2 regions of the Arthrobacter sp. W4I7 genome follow, and region 1 is predicted to be linked to the other one. Evidence: riboswitches for the same ligand, from Rfam matches in the RefSeq annotation. Region 1 holds a riboswitch; the other holds the start of a gene.

Region 1 (3,314 bases):
GCGAGGTCGGCCTGGTTTTCAAAAAGCAGCGCGGTGTGGAAGAGGCCCGCTTCTCCCCTGCCCGGGAGGTTCAGCCCCGGAGCTGGCGCAAGGTGGACCAATGGCTTCCGGAGCCGGCCGAGGTACAGCCCGCCGTCCTGTTCGGCAACAACCTCAAGCCCAAGGGCACGCTGGTAGTAGTCGGTCATGACGTTCATGTCGCCCACCTTGAGCATCACGGTGCCCATGGTGAGTTCGGCAGGAAGGAGATCCTGGGTTGCGGCTTGTGCAGTCATTGAAAACTCCCGGTGCTGTGGCCCGTCGGGGTGGTGGGCCTGTCACTATTAAAATTACTTGAAGCTTCAATTTATTCCAAGTAGCTTTCGGGACTTTTCGCCTCAGCGAACGATCCGTCCTCCCAGCACCACGTGGGCCAACCTTTGCACCGTTTCGGGAACCTGCCGCGGATCTTCCGCGCACAGCACGACGTCGGCCCGGGCACCTTCGGTGAGCGCTTCGGCGCCGAGCCACTCCCGGGCGCCCCAACATGCCGCGTTCAGTGCGGCGGTGACGGGCAGTCCGGCGTGGTGGAGGGCCAGGATTTCGTCTCCGATCCTTCCGTGCCGGATGACGCTGCCCGCGTCCGTGCCGGCGTAGATCTTCACGCCGGCCTCGAAAGCCTCTGCCACCCGCTGGGCACGGCATTCCCACAGTGCGCGCATATGGGCGGCGTAGCGCGGGAACTTGGGCTCCGCCTGCGCCGCGATATCCGGAAAAGTGGCGATGTTGATGAGCGTGGGCACAATGGGCACACCCTGCTCAGCGAACCGCGGAAGGTGCCGCGGGAGCAGTCCGGTGGCATGTTCTATGCAGTCGATGTCCGCGTCCAGCATCTGGTCCAGCGTTTCTTCGGCAAAGCAGTGAGCAGTGATCCGGGCGCCTTCGTCGTGCACAGCCTGGACGGCGTCCCTGACGACGGCGGCGGGAAACGACGGCGCCAGGTCACCGGCGCCGCGGTCTATCCAGTCTCCCACGAGCTTGACCCAGCCGTCGCCGTCGCGTGCCTGCTTGCGGACGGCTTCGACCAGCCCGTCGGGTTCCACTTCCTCGGCGAAGCCCCGGAGATACCGGCGGGTCCTGGCGACATGCCTCCCGGCACGGATCAGCACCGGTGCATGGCGGCTGACCTGGAGGAAGCGGGTGTCGGCAGGGGAACCCGCATCCCGGACCAGCAGCGCGCCCGCGTTAAGGTCGGTTCTTGCCTGTTCTTCCGCCGTCGCTTCGTCGACGGCGCCTCCGGGACCCAGGCCGATATGGCAGTGGGCGTCAACCAACCCCGGCAGTACCCAGCCGTCCAGGATCCTGTCCGGTTCCGCCGCCGGCCGGCGGAACGTAAGCCTGCCGTCAACGGACCAGAGCCCGCGCGCCTCAGTGTCCGGCCCGGTCAGCACGGTCCCGTTGAACTGGATGATTTCTGCCATGGATTTGCCTCTTTTCCCGCCCGGACAGGCTAGCACTGCCGGATATGACACGGGCCCCCGCCCCTGCTGTGGTAGCTTCTTGGTGACCACACGGGTGCCCTTGCAGGGGCTGAGATCGGGCTGACGCAGCCTGCGACCGTTGAACCTGTCCGGGTAATGCCGGCGAAGGAAGTGAGTATTCCTTGAGTACATCAAATGCACAGCTTAACCCTGCCCAAAACCCGTCCGGCGCGGCGGCCGGCGGCCAGGACCAGCCTCCTGTCACGCAGTCGCTGAAGAACCATTCCCTGGCGTTTATCGAAGACGAGGCGGCCGGAATCCGCGTGCCGGTCACGGAGATAGCGCTGGCGGATTCACCGAATGGCCAGCCCAACGGGCCGTTTCGCGTCTACCGCACCGCCGGGCCGGGCAGTGATCCCGTCCGCGGCCTCACCCCGTTCCGCTCGGAGTGGATTGAAGCCCGCGGCGACACGGAAACCTACGGCGGCCGCGGGCGGAACCTGCTCGATGACGGCCGCTCGGCCGTCCGCCGCGGGGCGGCCAGCGCGGAGCGGAAGGGGGCGCGGCCGGTGCCCCGCCGCGCCGTCGACGGTAAGACCGTGACGCAGATGCACTACGCACGGCAGGGTGTTGTTACCCCGGAGATGCGGTTTGTGGCGTTGCGGGAAAACTGCGACGTCGAGCTGGTTCGCAGTGAAGTAGCTGCCGGCCGGGCCATCATCCCCAACAACGTCAACCACCCGGAGTCCGAGCCGATGATCATCGGCAAGGCATTCCTGGTGAAAATCAATGCGAACATCGGCAACTCGGCGGTAACCAGTTCGATCGCGGAAGAGGTGGACAAGCTGCAGTGGGCCACCCAGTGGGGTGCGGACACCGTGATGGATCTTTCCACCGGTGACGACATCCACACCACGAGAGAGTGGATCATCCGCAACTCTCCTGTTCCGATCGGGACCGTCCCCATCTACCAGGCCCTCGAGAAGGTCAACGGCGAAGCGAACGCACTGACCTGGGAAATTTTCCGCGACACCGTGATTGAGCAGTGCGAACAGGGCGTGGACTACATGACCATCCACGCCGGTGTCCTGCTCCGGTACGTTCCCCTGACGGCCAACCGGGTGACGGGCATCGTGTCCCGCGGCGGTTCCATCATGGCCGGCTGGTGCCTCGCGCATCACCAGGAGAACTTCCTCTACACGCACTTTGACGAGCTCTGCGAAATCTTCGCCAAGTACGACGTCGCGTTTTCCCTGGGTGACGGGCTGCGGCCGGGGGCGACGGCGGACGCCAACGATGCGGCGCAGTTTGCCGAACTGGACACGCTGGCTGAGCTGACGCAGCGCGCGTGGGAATTCGACGTGCAGGTGATGGTGGAGGGCCCCGGCCACGTTCCGTTCCACCTGGTGAGGGAGAACGTGGAACGCCAGCAGGAGTTGTGCAAGGGCGCGCCGTTCTACACACTGGGGCCGCTGGTCACCGACGTGGCGCCAGGCTATGACCACATCACCTCGGCCATCGGTGCCACCGAGATCGCCCGCTACGGTACGGCCATGCTGTGCTACGTCACCCCGAAGGAACACCTGGGCCTGCCCAACAAGGACGATGTCAAGACCGGGGTGATCACCTACAAGATCGCAGCCCACGCAGCGGACCTGGCAAAGGGCCACCCCGGTGCGCACGAACGCGATGACGCGCTGTCCAAGGCACGGTTCGAGTTCCGCTGGCGCGACCAGTTCGCGTTGTCCCTGGACCCGGTGACGGCCGAGGCCTTCCATGACGAAACACTGCCCGCCGAACCGGCCAAGACAGCCCACTTCTGCTCCATGTGCGGCCCCAAGTTCTGCTCCATGC
Region 2 (3,314 bases), 320 kb from region 1:
ACGAACGCAGAGCAGTCCTGGTCAGGAAGGAGGCTGCCGGCCTGCTCACTGATGATTTCCGGATGCAGCGGGATCCGTCCGTCCGGGGCATAGAACGTCTGCCCGCGGCGGCGTGTTTCCGCGTCCAAAGGTCCGCCGGGGGTCACGAACGCCGGCACATCCGCGATGGCGTAAAGCACGTGGTACCCGTCGGCGTCGGGCTCTATGAACAAAGCCTGGTCCAGGTCGGTGGAGGACGCAGGATCGATAGTGACGAACTCGACGGCGGTCAGGTCGTAGGCGGGAAGCTGCAGGGCTTCCACGGCTGCTTTGGCGTCCGCCACGGCCTCGTCCGGGTACGGGCCGGGCAGCTCCAGCTCGGCGCGCAGCGCACCAAGTGCCGCCTCGAGCGCGTTTTTGTGCTCGTGGACGTTGGGAGCCAGCCGATGGTGTGACACGAAAATCAGCCTAACTCGAATTCCCGCCATAATGCAGGCATCCTGGCCGGGAGCGGACCAGTGCGAAACGCTGCGTCAGGAGCCTCAGGAAGCGGGGGCGTCCAGGGCGGCAAGGAGTGAAGCGGCGGCGGCTGCCGGATCGTCGGCTTCCGTGATGGCGCGGACCACCACGATCCGCCGGGCGCCCGCTTCCACCACTTGCTCCACGTTGCCGTGGTCGATACCGCCGATGGCAAACCAGGGGACACCGCCGTCGGCCTGTCCTTCCTGCGCCGACGCGCGCGCAGCCCCGGCAGCGTACTTCACCAGCTCAAGCCCCACGGCGCTCCGTCCCGGCTTGGTGGGGGTTGCCCACACCGGGCCAACGCAGAAGTAGTCCAGCCCCGCCGGACCGGCGGCCGCGGCGAGGGCGGCGTCCACTTGCGCGGGAGCGTGGCTTGACAGGCCGATTGCCGCGTTGCCGTTGAGCAGGGTGCGGGCGGCGGCCAGGGGCAGGTCCTTCTGGCCAATGTGGAACACCGGCGCCCCGGACAGCACCGCGATGTCCGCCCGGTCGTTGACAGCCCACAGCCTGCCATGCCGCTCCGCGGTTTCCTTCAGGACGGCCAGGAGCTCCAGCTCCTCGGCGGCCTCGATGGATTTGTCCCGGAGCTGGATGATGTCCACTCCGCCGGCAAACGCGGCATCCACGAACTGCCCGAAATCGCCGCGGTCCTTCCGGGCATCCGTGCAGAGGTACAGGCGCGCCGTGCTGAGGCCATTGCTGATCTTGGTAGTGCTGAGGACATCGGTTGCGGCGGCAGGAGTGTGGGACACATTCATGGGGGCAAGCCTAGTTCCTCTACACTTGCCTCGTACTGCGGGAGCCTGCGGCAGCTGTCACAAAGCGCCGGGCTGAGAGGGCGTCAGAGCCGACCGCTTGACCTGATCCGGCTAGTACCGGCGTAGGGAAGGAGACACACTTGGGCGCACCATCCAAGCCCGGCGCAGCGGAACAGCTATCTGCGCCTGCCGGCGCCATCCGCGCCGATGTCGCCGTAATCGGCGGCGGAGTCATCGGCCACGGCATCGCCTGGGAGGCGAAACGCTCGGGACGTTCCGTGGTGCTCATCGATGACGCACCGGGCTCCGGGGCCAGCTGGGCTGCCGCCGGAATGCTGGCCCCCGTCAGCGAGCTGCACTACCAGGAGGAGGACCTCCTCGAACTGATGCTGGACGCTTCGGCCCGCTGGCCCGCATTTGTTGCCGGCCTCCGCGCCGCATCAGGTGCTGATCCGGGATACATCACGACGCCGACCCTCGCCGTGGGCGCCGACGCCGCCGACCGCCGTGCGCTGATGGACCTGCGCGCCGTGCAGCAGGCCAACGGACTCACCGTGGAACCCCTCACCGTCCGCGAAGCCCGCAAACGGGAAGCGCTGCTTAGCCCGGCCATCGCCTGCGCACTGGACACCCCGGCAGACCACCAGGTGGACCCGCGGCTGCTGGTGGATTGCCTCCGCCGCGGCCTCGCTGACTCCGGCAGCGGGAACGGAACCCGCAACGAAGGTCCCGGCAGCGGGATTGAAGGCAGCGGCACGGCAGCAGCCAGCGCCGTCGACGGCTATGCCGTGCCGGACAAGGCACAAGCGCTGCTGTGGCAGGACGGTGCGGTTGCGGGCGTTCAGCTTGCCGGCGGGGGAACCGTGCTTGCCGGCGAAACGGTCGTGGCGAACGGGCTGCACGCTGCAGAACTGGAGTCCCTGCCCGAGGGCCTGCACCTTCCGCTGCGGCCCGTCTATGGGGACATCCTGCGGCTCGCAGTGCCCCCGCATCTGCGGCCGCTGGTGACGTCCACCGTCCGGGGGCTGGTGCATGGCGTTCCGGTGTATATCGTTCCGCGCCGGGACGGCACCGTGGTGATCGGGGCAACGCAGCGCGAAGACGCACCGTCCGCCGCCGGCGCAGTTTCCGCCGGCGGCGTCTACCAGCTCCTCCGCGACGCGCAGGTGCTGCTTCCCGCCGTCGCCGAACTTGAACTCCTGGAGTGCACCGCCCGGGCACGCCCCGGAACGCCGGACAACGCACCGCTGCTGGGCCGGGTACCCGCCCCGGACGGCGCGGGCCAGGCTGGCAAACACGTTCGCGGCCTCATCATCGCCACCGGGTTCTTCCGCCACGGCGTCCACCTGACGCCGGCCGCCGCCGCCATCTGCCGGGACCTCCTGGACGGCCGCGAGGACCCCCGCTGGGCGCCCTTCAACCCCGCCCGCTTTGCCGGCGCCGCAACCGCCCGCGCCGCAACCACCCCCATCCCAACAGGCCGCCTGAGCCACCAACCGCCGACAAAGGAAACAGTATGAACATCACCTTGAACGGAACGCTGCACCCCGTGCCGGACGGTGCTTCCATCACGCTGCTCGTCAGCCAGGTCACCGGCCGGCCCCTCGGTGCAGACGGCCAGGCCACGGACGGGCAAAAACTCGGCGTGGCCGTGGCACACAACGCCCAGGTAGTACCGCGCAGCCAGTGGTTCGCCACCGCGCTCGCGGACGGCGACGAGGTTGAACTCGTCACGGCTGTGCAGGGAGGCTGACCATGAGCGAAACCACTACCGCTGCAGCCCCCTCCGCGCTGCAGGATCCGCTGGTCATCGACGGAGTGGAACTGGAATCCAGGCTCATTATGGGCACGGGCGGCGCGCCCAGCCTCGACGGCCTGGGCGCAGCGCTCCTGGCCTCCGGCACGGGCCTGACCACGGTGGCTATGCGCCGCTACTCTCCCGCGGAGACGGGCTCGCTGTTCCAGCTGCTGGTGGACCACGGCATCCGGGTGCTGCCCAACACGGCAGGCTGCTTCACCGCCCGGGACGCCGTGCTGACAGCCGAGCTGGCCCGT

What was found. A riboswitch is a leader RNA that binds a small molecule or an ion and turns the genes downstream of it on or off. The one in region 1 is predicted to bind thiamine pyrophosphate.
Region 2: it holds a riboswitch for thiamine pyrophosphate, as region 1 does, so the genes downstream of both, QF047_RS06135 (FAD-dependent oxidoreductase) here and thiC (phosphomethylpyrimidine synthase ThiC) in region 1, are expected to answer to the same signal.

Annotation. Positions count from the first base shown of each region.
Region 1 covers NZ_JAUSXU010000001.1:1,643,553-1,646,866, reverse strand. Annotated here, with positions in the region: gene QF047_RS07555 (VOC family protein) at 1-275, opposite strand, end outside; gene QF047_RS07550 (amidohydrolase family protein) at 378-1,460, opposite strand; TPP riboswitch at 1,541-1,648, shown strand; gene thiC (phosphomethylpyrimidine synthase ThiC) at 1,643-3,314, shown strand, end outside.
Region 2 covers NZ_JAUSXU010000001.1:1,321,152-1,324,465, forward strand. Annotated here, with positions in the region: gene QF047_RS06125 (RNB domain-containing ribonuclease) at 1-437, opposite strand, end outside; gene thiE (thiamine phosphate synthase) at 522-1,259, opposite strand; TPP riboswitch at 1,287-1,405, shown strand; gene QF047_RS06135 (FAD-dependent oxidoreductase) at 1,400-2,779, shown strand; gene thiS (sulfur carrier protein ThiS) at 2,776-3,012, shown strand; gene QF047_RS06145 (thiazole synthase) at 3,015-3,314, shown strand, end outside.